One region of the Agarivorans albus genome, then DNA from elsewhere that is predicted to be linked to it. Evidence: predicted binding sites of a transcription regulator. Region 1 holds the regulator's gene; each other region holds the start of a gene.
The links. Region 1 encodes sigma-54, which starts transcription at its own class of promoters, with help from an activator protein. Its sites were predicted from a motif close to GTTGGCACGNNNNTNGNNT; they were not measured.

Region 1 (3,155 bases):
GCTTTCTTGGGGTTCACAAGCACTAGAAGACGACTTCAACAAACAAATTATTGTTGATGCTGACCGCCAGCAGGTCAATATCAAAGAAAACCGAGTCACCTTTTACAATAATGTTGTGGTGACTCAAGGCTCGATTAAAATGCACGCCGAAGAACTCAGTGTTATTGGTAGCGAAGAAAAAGGCAGCGAAGTAATGATCGCTAAAGGCGAACCCGCAACGTTTTATCAATTACTTGATAGTGGCAAGCCAATTGAAGCTGAAGCGAACGAAGTGCGTTACGACCTAAAAACCCAAACGCTAACACTCACCACCAATGCTCAACTCAAACAAGAAGAGAGCTTGGTAAAAGGTAAAATGATCAAATACAGCATCAACAAACAAGAAATGGTGGCACAAGGCGACGAAAATAGCCGTGTAACTACTATTTTCCTGCCTCAGCAGCTTGACGAACTAACGCCCAAGGAAGACCAGCAATAATGAGTACGCTAATTGCTGAAAACCTAGCTAAAGCCTACAAGGGCCGTAAGGTAGTTAAAAACGTTAGTCTAAATGTAGAAACCGGTAAAATTGTTGGCTTGTTAGGTCCAAACGGCGCTGGCAAAACAACCACTTTTTACATGGTGGTGGGCTTGGTGCCTCGTGACCAAGGCCGAATCCTCATCGATGATGACGATATTTCTAGTACAGCGATGCATACCCGCGCACGCAAAGGCATTGGCTACCTTCCGCAAGAAGCGTCCATCTTTCGCCGCTTATCTGTGGAGAAGAACATACTCGCCGTATTAGAGACCCGAAAAGACCTCGATAAAGAGCAACAAATTGGTGCATTAGACGACCTTCTTGAAGAGTTTCACATTGGCCATATTCGCAAAAATCTAGGCATGAGCTTATCGGGTGGTGAGCGTCGAAGGGTTGAGATTGCCCGAGCGCTAGCCGCCGCACCTAAGTTTATTTTGCTTGACGAACCCTTCGCAGGGGTAGATCCTATTTCTGTTATCGATATTAAAAAGATCATTGAACACCTACGTGATCGCGGTCTAGGTGTACTAATTACCGACCACAATGTTCGAGAAACTCTCGATGTTTGTGAGCATGCCTATATCGTTAGCCAAGGCGAATTGATAGCCTCAGGAAAGCCAGAAGAAATTCTCGAAAACGAACATGTGAAACGAGTTTATCTCGGAGAACAATTCAAGCTATAGTTAAAGTGCAAGTTTAAAAAAAGACAATAAGAAGAAGGAACAGCGGTAGTTAATGAAAGCATCTTTGCAGTTGCGTCTTGGTCAGCAGTTAACCATGACCCCCCAGTTACAACAGGCCATTCGCTTACTCCAGCTTTCAACACTGGATTTACAGCAAGAGATTCAAGAGGCTCTGGAAAGTAACCCTCTGCTTGAGGCGGATGAGTCTCACGCCAGTGATAGTGACGCAACCGACGCTAAATCTGCCAATGAGAAGTCTACCGAGGCCGAATCCACTGCGGACATAGACAACAGTCAAATTGAAGCAGGCGATGCCATTAATCAAGAAACTGTTTCTGACGACCTCCCTGTTGACTCTACTTGGGACGATATCTACAGCGCCAGTTCTGCCCCAGCCAGCTCATCTGGCAGCGCCGTGAGCGATGACAACGATATGTTGTTTCAGGGCGAAACTGTCGACTCTTTACAAGACCACTTATTGTGGCAAATGCAACTCACTCCATTTAGTGAAGTAGACCAAGCTATTGCTTTAGCCATTATTGATGCAGTAGATGAATCGGGCTACCTCACCCAAGACTGTGAGCAGCTACTAGAAGGCTTACGTTCAAGCGATAACAATGACTTAGATGTAGAGCTAGATGAAGTAGAAGCAGTACTTAAACGCATCCAACATTTCGATCCAGTTGGTATAGCAGCGCGCTCGCTGCAAGAGTGTTTACTAATCCAATTAAGCCGTTTTGCCGAAGACACCCCTTGGCTAAATGAAGCCAAAGATGTAGTTTCAAATCACATTGATGTATTAGCTAATCGCGATTTTCGTCTATTAGCCCGCAAAACCAAACTTAAAGAAGACCAGTTACGCGAAGTCATGCGTTTGATTCATACGCTTGAACCTCGACCAGGTAACGCGGTAGAGCCTAACCAAGCCCAGTATGTTATCCCGGATGTATCGGTTGTAAAACGCCAAGGCCGCTGGGTTGTAGAGCTCAACCCAGATGCAATGCCTAAGTTGCGTGTTAACTCCCACTATGCATCTTTAAGTAAAACCTCTACCAACGCTAACGATACCCAGTTTATTCGTAGCCACTTACAAGAAGCCAAGTGGTTTATTAAAAGTATCGAGAGCCGAAATGAAACCCTATTAAAAGTATCCAACTGCATTGTTCATCATCAACAGGCGTTTTTTGAATATGGCGAAGAAGCCATGAAGCCAATGGTACTGAACGATGTGGCAGAAGCTGTAGAAATGCACGAATCCACCATTTCCCGGGTAACCACCCAAAAATTCATGCATACACCTCGCGGCATCTTCGAGCTTAAGTATTTCTTTTCTAGCCATGTGGCTACCGATGGTGGAGGTGAGTGCTCATCAACCGCTATTCGTGCATTAATCAAGAAACTGGTAGCTGCCGAAAATACCAGTAAACCACTCAGCGACAGCAAAATTGCTGATATTTTGGCAGATCAGGGGATCAAGGTGGCAAGACGTACGATTGCTAAATATCGTGAGTCTTTAGCAATTCCACCTTCTAACCAACGTAAGAGCCTTATCTAAGGCCACTAAAAGGGGAAGATATCTATGCAAATTAACCTTACTGGACACCACGTAGAAATAACTGAATCTTTGAAAGAATATGTCCACACCAAGTTTGCCAAACTCACCCGACGATTCGATCAGATCAATAACGTTCACGTCATCCTCAACGTAGAAAAACTGAACCAAATTGCTGAAGCCACATTACATTTAAACGGCGGCGAAGTATTTGCAACCTCTGAGCATTCTGACATGTATGCCGCCATCGACAGCCTGATTGATAAACTTGATCGCCAAGTCATCAAACATAAAGAAAAACTTAACAAACGTTAGCCACCCCCATGCAACTAAATAAAGTACTTAGCTTGGACTGCACCCAAAGTGCAGTTCAATGCTCTTCAAAAAAACGCGCCCTAGA
Region 2 (3,155 bases), 1.4 Mb from region 1:
AGCGCTCTCAAAGCTTCAAACTTTCTAAACATAACATTTAGATTTTAGAAACAATTTAGAATTATAAAAGGCAGGCTTGCAGAAAAAACAAAGCGCAGAACTAGGCTGCGCTTTGGATGTACAATGCTAAAACTTAGCGACTTTTAATTAAGCATTATGCGCGGCGACGAACAGCTGCCAAGCCTAATAGACCTAATCCAAAGATAGCTAATGTTCCTGGCTCTGATACTTGTGCAGCAGAGATAGCGAAACCAGCTTTCAATTCGTTAGTTTTATCTTCTTCTGTAAGGAAGCCAATACAAGTTGCGTTTGGTCCACAATCAATATCACCTAATACTTCTAAACCTTGTAGGCGAGTAGTTAGGGTGTATACATAGTCATCGTAACCTGGAATTGGTAGTACGAAGCTATTTGTTAAGTAAATGTCATCACCCACTTCTGTGTATGTAACATCTGGACCCAACACGATAGTGAATAAGTCAGAACAGCCTTCTTGGTTAATACCGGCTTGTCCTACCAACTGAGTTGGCTCGTACTTACAAACATTGTTAGTTGGTGTGTTGTAGGTTTCTTCAAAAATCACACCGAACTGAAGTACAGGTGCTGGAGCTAATGGGAAAGCAACAGGTGCTGTAGGTGCAAGGAACAAACCATCAAACAATGTAGCTGCTACTAGAGTATCACCAGTTACACCCCAGTTTTCGTGTACAAGGCCAGTACCTTCTGAAAATGCTAGAGCACCAACACCATCTACAACACTGGTAGTCACAGTACCTGATTTAGAATCTTCAATATTCAAAGCACTTTTCTTAAGATCTGGGTTTTCAGCAGCGTACGGGTCACCCCAAGCAAGAGACTTAGGAAGCTCGCCACCAAAAAGTGGGTCAAAATCATCTAAAGTTTCGCCAGTTGCATCAATACCCGTTGGGTCAATTGAACCAGCATCAGAAGTCCACTGATCGAAACCAGCTTCGTTTAGGTAATCCCAGTCAGTGATAAGAGCAGCGTTAGCAGAGATGCTTGCAAAACCTAAGCTAGCCGCCAAGCATGTAAGTTTTAATTTGTTCATGTCACCCATCCATTTGGTCAGTACGATTCGAAATACAAGTCATACAAAGCAATCTAGGTGCCAACTTTAAAAAACCTTTAAAAGCAGTAGCTTAAGAAATAACCAAATCATTGAAGTAAATAGGATGTAAAAATTACTGACACAAAAACCCATTATGTTTACCACCGTAAAAGATCCTTAAGATCCTTAAGATCCTTAAGATCCTTGTTCTAAAGCTTAATGTATGAAGATTACCCTTACTAAATCCAATTAACGATTTACCTTGGACCAACAAACAACATTCTGCTGTTAAGTTGCTAAGCACTATAAAGGTAGATGAGAAAGCAGAACCTTCGAACAAGACAGTTACGATTGAGAATTTGAGCTTTGGAAGTGAGAGTTTCTTGAAGGAAATAAAAAATTACTGCTGCGAAAGCGCAGCAGTAATTATATAAGAGCAGCTAATTAAGCGCGGCGACGAACAGAAGCCAAACCTAGCAAACCTAAGCCAAAGATAGCTAAAGTACCTGGCTCAGTTACTTGAGCAGCAGAAATAGCGAAAGCTGCCTTTAATTCGTTCTTCTGGTTTTCTTCAGTTAAGAAACCAATACATGTAGAGTCAGGACCACAATCTAGATTATCTAATACAGTTAAGCCTTGAAGACGAGTAGTTAAGGTATACACGTAATCGTCAAAACCAGGAATTGGTAGAATGAAGCTGTTTTGAAGGTAGATATCGTCACCAACTTCAGTAAACGTAACTCCGTCATCTAGTACCAATGTGAATAAGTCAGCACAACCAGCTTCATTAATGCCAGCTTCACCTACTTTAGTATCACCGTATTTACAGGTGTCATTAGTAGGAGTGTTGTACGTTTCTTCAAACAATACATCAAACTCAAGAACCGGCGCAGGAAGTGCAGGGCCAACAAAAGGAGCTAGAGGTTGCAGAAACAAGCCATCAAACAAAACTGCTGAAGACAAAGTATTGCCAGTTACACCCCAGTTTTCATGGGTAAGGCCTGTACCTGTTACGAAATCCAATGCACCAACACCGTCAACTACACTTGTACTTACTTGACCAGACTGAGCGTCGTCAATCTCAAGTGAACTTTTGATAAGTTGAGGATTTACAGCGCCGTATGGTGTACCCCATGCAAGGCTTTTAGGTAACTCACCACCAAAAAGAGGATCAAACTCATCGGCTGTTGCGCCGCCGGTATCAATACCTAGTTGGCCAGCGTTTGAACTCCACTCTTTAAAACCCGCATCATTCGAGTAATTCCATTCAGTGATTAGTTCAGCGTTAGCAGAAATACTTGCAAATCCTAGGCCTGCAGCCAAGCAAGTAAGTTTCAATTTGTTCATTTCACCCATCCAATTTGGTAATAGCGTTTAGATATAAAGACCGTGCATAAAGCAAAACTCGGGCCAAATATAATTAATCAATATTAACAAATAGTTATACTCTAAAAACAAATAAATCAATTATGATGTGTAAAACTTACTGACATAAAAAACGCTCAGCTTTCTTCTTTTAAAACTATCTTTTTGGCTATCTTAAATACCATTCGCTGCAAGGGATTACGATTACCCATTGGTCGCCACGTTTTCTTAAATCGATTTCGATAAGCATCAAAATGTAAACCGTAAGGTGCGGTAATTAGATCTCCACGATTAAGTAGGATTTTTAAAACATACGTACCCGCTATACCACCACACATCTTCACCGCCATAGGCATCGATGGTCCTTTTTTAGCGTGAAAATCTGCTCGACTAGGGTCAACTAGATAAGGGCGCTGCAACATTGCGGGGGATAAACCAATTAAGAACTTAATATATTGCTCGTTTTCACTAGTGGCATCTTCAAATCGAAAATACTCTTCGTAATTCATACTGCCAGGCATAAAACACAAAAATGCACAGCCCATACCTAACGGGGCAGCAGTAACTAAGGGGATCTTTTTCTCTAAACACTTTTGAAAGACCAACTTTCGCGCAGCCAAGGCAAAAAAGTCTAGGCTATCTACATATACGTCCACACCTTCAAGGAACTCATCAACATTGTGCTCAAAAATACCTTCAGGGAAGGACTTCACCTCCGCTT
Region 3 (3,155 bases), 1.1 Mb from region 1:
AGTTTTGCCAGCCGCCTGTTCCTTTTACTTTTACCGTGGCTTTTTCGGCGTTGTTAGCAAGCACAACAAAGCGCCCACCATTAGTATCACTGGCTACTCGCGCAGAAAACGTGTATTCGCCAGCTGCTGGAACATCGATGGCGTATTCCACCCAGTCACCATTTTCAATATAACCAACATTGTTTCCGCCATCGGCATCGGCCGTAGGTTCTGTTTGTACCCCTTGCTGTTGGCTAAAGTTTTCGGCCTTTACTTTAATCGCCGCATTAGCCGCTGTGCTTAGGCTAGCCATAGCAACCAGGGCTGATGTCAGCAGTAGATTTTTAATATGCTTAGGTAATACGCTCATTGATTTGCTCCCTCATTATCTCTATCAAATTATGTTCTACGACCAAATATCGATATGGCTTGATACTGCGCTAAGCGGATGTTCAAAATTCGGCCTAAGGCCAAAACTACTCGCATTTATTTCATCAGTTAAATTTATTTAACAGAGATTATGTGAACGCTCACACTAGTGGGTAATTTAGTTAAAGCTTATAAAAAAACAGAACAGCTTAGCGGGATCAAAAAAGCCCCAAGTAAACTTGAGGCTTTCAATCAGATTTAAGCGAGAGTAACTTAGATGCGACGACGACGCGACACAATGACTAAAGCTAAGCCTAAAATAAATAGCATAAAGCTTGAGCTTTCGCTTACCACTGCGGGTACTTGCGGGGGAGTCCAATCAAAACCATGGCTATGAAACTCTCTACCACCTGTATAACTCTTGGCTGCGACACTTCCGTCAAATACAGCGCCACCAGTAATATCAGCATCTAAGGCTAGCACCGAACCTACAGTTGCTAAGTTATTGAAGTTGATTGATTCCGCTTCATAGAAGTTCCACAAAATATTCTCTGCGCCAAGGTTGCCTAAACCCGCATCAATGGCAAAGCCATTCCCAGTAAGGTTTACCCCACCAGCAATATCTACAATGCTACCAGATACGTTAATGATCACGGTTTCAGCTAAACCAGCATCTAAAGACAAAGAATTGTTTTGGGCGAAGATACTAGAAAAATCAACATCAAACACCGCCACGCTATCGCTACCAGCGTAGGACAAATGGCTACCACTTAATACTGCGTTACTCGTTAAGCCAGCGAAGTAAGCAGAGTCTGCTCTTAGTTCCGCTTCTACGGCAGCAAAAATAGCCTGCATATCCAGTTGATTCTTAGCGCTGATGCTTTGAACTGCTGAGCCGCCACCGTTAAGGTTAACATTGCCATTTACATTGTAGCTGCCGCCATAACTTAAGCTGCCAGCATTAAGGTTAATATTGGTAGCGTTAACGTCACCCACAACAGTCACGGTGTCTTTATTAATAACCGTGGTTTCTCGGGTTGCAAAAGTAGGCGAATGACCTGCAGCATTTAGATTGCCGCCAAGAAGAGTGCGACCTTCTACTTCTCCACCTTGGTAGTTGTAATCACCGGTAAGAATTAAGTTGTAGTCACTTAATACGCTGGCTTGAGAAGCAACAGACAAGGCCAATGAAAAGGTCACAAGCGTAAATCGACTTAACTTTGCAAAATACATAAAACATTTCCTACTACTACGGCAACGACCGAAAACTGATAACTATTTGACCAAGTTTATATTTTTCAAACACTTAGAAATACAAACTATTAAAACTGACAGCTTAAAAGCAGGAATTAGGCCAACTAAGTAAAAGCTATAATTTTCATGGCTTTATTCATGTGTATATATTATTAAACAATACAATAAGAGTTTGGTTGTAAAAAAATTCGACAAGATTGAAAAAGCAGTCTAGCTAGCAACGATACTCAGCTGGAAACCTTGCTTAAAGCTAGGCGAGAACTACGCTTAATATACGCTTTAGCTTTTTAATCAGCTGTGTTTATTACCAATAGAGAGTAACCATTATTTATTTGTTCCGTACCCTTTTCTGTTTAAGCCTACTGATAGTCAGTAACCAGAGCGCTGCTGAAAGCATCACTATAGCCAGCGGTGAGCACCCACCCTTCACCTCTCAATACCGCGATGATGAAGGTTTAATAAATGCCATTGTTAAAGCCTCGTTTGCTGCCGTAGAAACAGAGGTGAGTTTTCGTTATTTGCCCTGGCAACGCGCATTAAACTCCAGCCGAGTAGGTAGTTATGTAGCCACTTCTTATTGGGCGATTAAATCTGAGCGTCAAGAGCATTTCTTTCACTCCGAGCCACTTTGGTACGGTGGAAGCGTATTAGTTAGCTTAAATTCAACAGGGGAGTTCACCAGCCTAGCCAGTTTAAAAGGCAAAGTCGTAGGCGCCGTGCGAGGTTACACCTATACCGAAGATTTTTGGCTAAATGGTGACAAAGGCCTATATGAAATCGAAGAAGTGAATTCAGACTTACAAAACCTAAAAAAGCTGTTTGCCAAACGCATCGATGCATTTTTAATTGATAGAGTCGCCGCAACAACCCTTATAGACCGTTACTTAAGTCCTCAACAACGGGCAGTTTTGTGTATATCTAATAATGACGTAATGAGCAGTAGCGTGCATTTGCTCATATCACGTAAAACAGAAGGCGCCGCTAAGCTGCTTGAATCATTTAATCGTGGTTTAGCAACAATTGTTAACAACGGCCAATACCAACAAATAGCCGATCGTTATCCAATGATCACCCATGGCTTTTTAAAATAGTCCTTTCTCTGTTAGCTGTCGCTAATGAGCAACAGCTTAAACCCTGATTCTCAGCCCTTAAATAATATGAGATTAAAATTGATTAAAAAAATCAATTAAAACAATTAATTACAACTTTACATATTGATAATTAATTGCTCAAATCCTCGCTGACAAAAAACATTATAAAAAGTTAATCAATTTAAATACTCAACGCTAAGTACAAACGTTACAGACCAGACGACTGGTTTATCACTGATAAAGATAAGCCTTCTTTGCACTTTGTTGATCAAACAAACACAAGGAAAATCCAGTGAAACAACATAAACTCAAAGCGAGAAAGACCAAGGATTTAGTAGGCTTCTTATGCCTTGTCTTTTCTTTATTTGCCAACGCCGGAACAGGCAGCCAAGGCATCAACTTAAATCAATTGTTAGATAGCTTCAGCGCTCGGCCTGCGTCTATACAACTTACAGCGGTAAA
Region 4 (3,155 bases), 2.3 Mb from region 1:
AGCGTACGCAGCTAGTAGGACAGAATCGCTTAGAGTTGTTGTTATTCAGGTTAAATGGGTCTCAGCGCTATGGCATTAATGTATTTAAAGTAAAAGAAGTCTTACAGTGTCCGCCACTTACCGCGCTGCCTAAACTAAATCCTGTTATCCGAGGTGTGGCACATATTCGTGGCCAAACTATTTCGGTCATTGATTTAAGTTCAGCCACTGGCGGGCGTCCAATAGAAGATGTGACCAAGTGTTTCATCATCATTTCAGAGTACAACCGTTCTGTGCAGGGCTTTTTAGTAGGCTCGGTCGAGCGTATTGTAAATATGAATTGGGAAGACATTTTGCCGCCGCCCAAAGGGGCAGGTAAGTTCAACTACCTGACAGCGGTAACAGAGGTTGAAAAAGAGTTAGTTTCTATTTTAGACGTTGAAAAGATTCTCGATGAAATTTCTCCGGTTGATACCACAGTAAGTAAAGAGATTGTTGAAGAAGCAGCCGCAAACGTTCAAATAGACAAAAAAGTATTGGTGGTTGACGATTCTTCGGTGGCGCGAAATCAAGTTAAGCGCGCGGTAACCTCCTTAGGGGTAGAAGCCTTACTTTGCCAAGATGGACGAGAAGCCCTCGAGCTGTTAACCACTATGGCTAAAGATGGTCCAATTACCGATCAAATTGCGCTGGTGATTTCAGATATTGAAATGCCAGAAATGGATGGTTACACATTAACGGCGGAAGTACGTTCTCATCCAGATTTAAAAGGTCTGCACATAATTTTACACACTTCCTTAAGTGGTGTATTCAACCAAGCTATGGTAAATAAAGTTGGCGCTAACGCCTTTATTGCTAAATTTAATCCAGATGAATTAGCTGCAGCTGTTCGTCAATCTTTATAGAGTGTGGATGCATTGAGAACCATAACAGATGATGTGTATAAACAGTTTTGTGGCTTTCTAGAGAAGCAGTGCGGAATTGTATTAGGTGACAACAAGCAATACTTGGTAAAGAGCCGTTTATCGCCATTAATGGCTCAGTACTCTGTAGCAAGCCTTACCGAACTAGTTCAAAAAGCCATGAGCCTACGTGAGCGCGATTTACGTGCGGCCGTGGTGGATGCTATGACCACTAATGAGACTCTGTGGTTTAGGGATACTTATCCATTTCAATTGCTCGGTGACAAACTCTTGCCGGAGTTCACAAAGTTATCTCGGCCAGTGAAGATTTGGTCAGCGGCAAGCTCCTCTGGCCAAGAGCCATACTCTATTATGATGACTTCACTGGAGTATCAGGCTAAACGCCCTGGAACCTTACCCATGGGGGTGCAGGTGGTGGGGACTGACATATCACCGTCAATGCTGGAGCATTGTAAGCGTGGTGAGTATGACACTTTAGCCTTGGCGCGCGGTTTATCGCCAGAGCGTAAACGTCAGTTTTTTGAAGCGACTACCGACGGCAGATTTCGAGTTAATGATAAAGTGCGTAAAAATGTTAGTTTTAGGCCGCTTAATCTCTTAGATAGTTACGCGTTAATGGGTAAATTCGATATCATTTTTTGTCGTAATGTTTTGATTTATTTTAACGCTGATGTGAAATCGAAGATCCTTAATCAGTTTGCTCAAGCATTAAACCCTAATGGATATTTAATGTTGGGTGCCTCTGAGTCTATTACCGGCCTGACCGATCGTTTTAATATGTTGCGTTGCCATCCCGGCATTGTTTATCAACTAAAATAAGCTAAACCCGAAGCGGCAGTAAATGGCAATAGTTGCCGCTTTACTTGCCGCTAGCATCACCCTGCCACTGTTATCTAGCATATCAATACAACTAAGTTCCTTAGTTAGCTGAACAAAAAGCGTCAAAAAAACTCTGGCACAGCTCTTGCTAAATATTCTTCGTGGAAGTGTAACGAGGTGTATATGGCAATAACATTTGATAAAGCATTAGGCGTTCATCAGCATACTGTAGGTGTAAGAGCCCGCCGTTCTGAAGTGATTGCAAGTAACATTGCTAATGCTGATACACCTAACTATAAAGCACGAGATATAGATTTTAATAAAGCATTTGCTGCCGCTAAAAGTAAGCAGAGTGGTGGAATGCACATTACTAATGAGCGCCACATCAGCGGCGGTAACAGCCAGTTTGCCGAACTAGGCTTTCAAGTGCCGGATCAACCAGACACCGGTGACGGTAATACCGTTGATGTACAAAAAGAGAAAGCCGCATTTATGCAGAATGGCTTGGAATATCAAGCAGGTATTAACTTTCTTTCAAGCAAATTTAGTGGCTTACGAAATGCAATTAAGGGAGGTCAATAATGAGCTTTTTTAATGTTTTTGATATTTCAGCTTCGGCCATGAAAGCGCAGTCGGTACGTTTAAATACCACTGCCAGTAACCTAGCCAATGCCGACAGTATTAGTTCAAGTATCGATCAAACGTATCGAGCAAGAAAACCAGTGTTTGAGGCTGAGTTAAATAAAGCATCTCAAGCACAAGTTGAATCTGCACAAGTTAAAGTAGCGGGCATAGTTGAATCAGATGCTCCGTTACGTAAAGAGTATTACCCAGAACACCCCATGGCTAATGAAGAAGGGTATATCTTCAAGCCAAACGTCAACGTTATTGAAGAAATGGCCGACATGATGAGTGCTTCTCGCTCCTATCAGGCCAATGTTCAAGTAACTGAAGCCGCTAAGCAAATGCTAAATAGCACGCTCAATCTGGGTAAAAGTTAAGGAGTAGCCAGTGTCTACTATTGATCCGTTACAAAATAATTATTGGCAACCAGAGTCGGTTGTTCCAGAGAGCAATAATAATCAGTCATTGGGGCAAGAAGACTTCTTCTCACTGCTTACTACTCAGTTGCAGTATCAAGACCCCAGTAAACCCGTGGATAACGCCGAGATGATTGCGCAAATGGCGAGCTTTCAGACTTCCGAGGGGATTGCTGAGCTTGGTACTAAGTTTGACACCATGAACTCGATCATGAATTCATCGGCTGCCTTGCAGGCGTCAACTTTAGTGGGCCAGAAAGTGTTAGTCCCGTTAGATTACGGACATAACGGTGGTACTGGTTTTGATGGTGTAGCGGTAACTGGTGCGGCAACAACCAATGTAAAAGTTTCGGTCGAGAACGCGGCGGGTGAAGTCGTCAAAGTTATCGATTTA

Region 2: the regulator sigma-54 is predicted to act here: its motif matches at 1,116-1,134, upstream of K5620_RS18480 (THxN family PEP-CTERM protein).
Region 3: the regulator sigma-54 is predicted to act here: its motif matches at 1,689-1,707, upstream of K5620_RS19780 (choice-of-anchor A family protein).
Region 4: the regulator sigma-54 is predicted to act here: its motif matches at 1,854-1,872, upstream of flgB (flagellar basal body rod protein FlgB).

What each region holds. Positions count from the first base shown of each region.
Region 1 is NZ_AP023032.1:649,038-652,192, reverse strand. Features, by position in the region: gene lptA (lipopolysaccharide transport periplasmic protein LptA) at 1-478, shown strand, start outside; gene lptB (LPS export ABC transporter ATP-binding protein) at 478-1,203, shown strand; gene K5620_RS03120 (RNA polymerase factor sigma-54) at 1,256-2,758, shown strand; gene hpf (ribosome hibernation promoting factor) at 2,783-3,070, shown strand; gene ptsN (PTS IIA-like nitrogen regulatory protein PtsN) at 3,079-3,155, shown strand, end outside.
Region 2 is NZ_AP023032.1:4,081,694-4,084,848, forward strand. Features, by position in the region: gene K5620_RS18480 (THxN family PEP-CTERM protein) at 155-1,069, opposite strand; gene K5620_RS18485 (THxN family PEP-CTERM protein) at 1,514-2,416, opposite strand; gene K5620_RS18490 (ThiF family adenylyltransferase) at 2,572-3,155, opposite strand, start outside.
Region 3 is NZ_AP023032.1:4,366,352-4,369,506, forward strand. Features, by position in the region: gene K5620_RS19775 (carbohydrate-binding protein) at 1-349, opposite strand, end outside; gene K5620_RS19780 (choice-of-anchor A family protein) at 622-1,581, opposite strand; gene K5620_RS19785 (substrate-binding periplasmic protein) at 1,935-2,693, shown strand; gene K5620_RS19790 (DUF5060 domain-containing protein) at 2,986-3,155, shown strand, end outside.
Region 4 is NZ_AP023032.1:2,909,902-2,913,056, reverse strand. Features, by position in the region: gene K5620_RS13100 (chemotaxis protein CheV) at 1-884, shown strand, start outside; gene K5620_RS13095 (CheR family methyltransferase) at 897-1,721, shown strand; gene flgB (flagellar basal body rod protein FlgB) at 1,905-2,303, shown strand; gene flgC (flagellar basal body rod protein FlgC) at 2,303-2,722, shown strand; gene K5620_RS13080 (flagellar hook assembly protein FlgD) at 2,733-3,155, shown strand, end outside.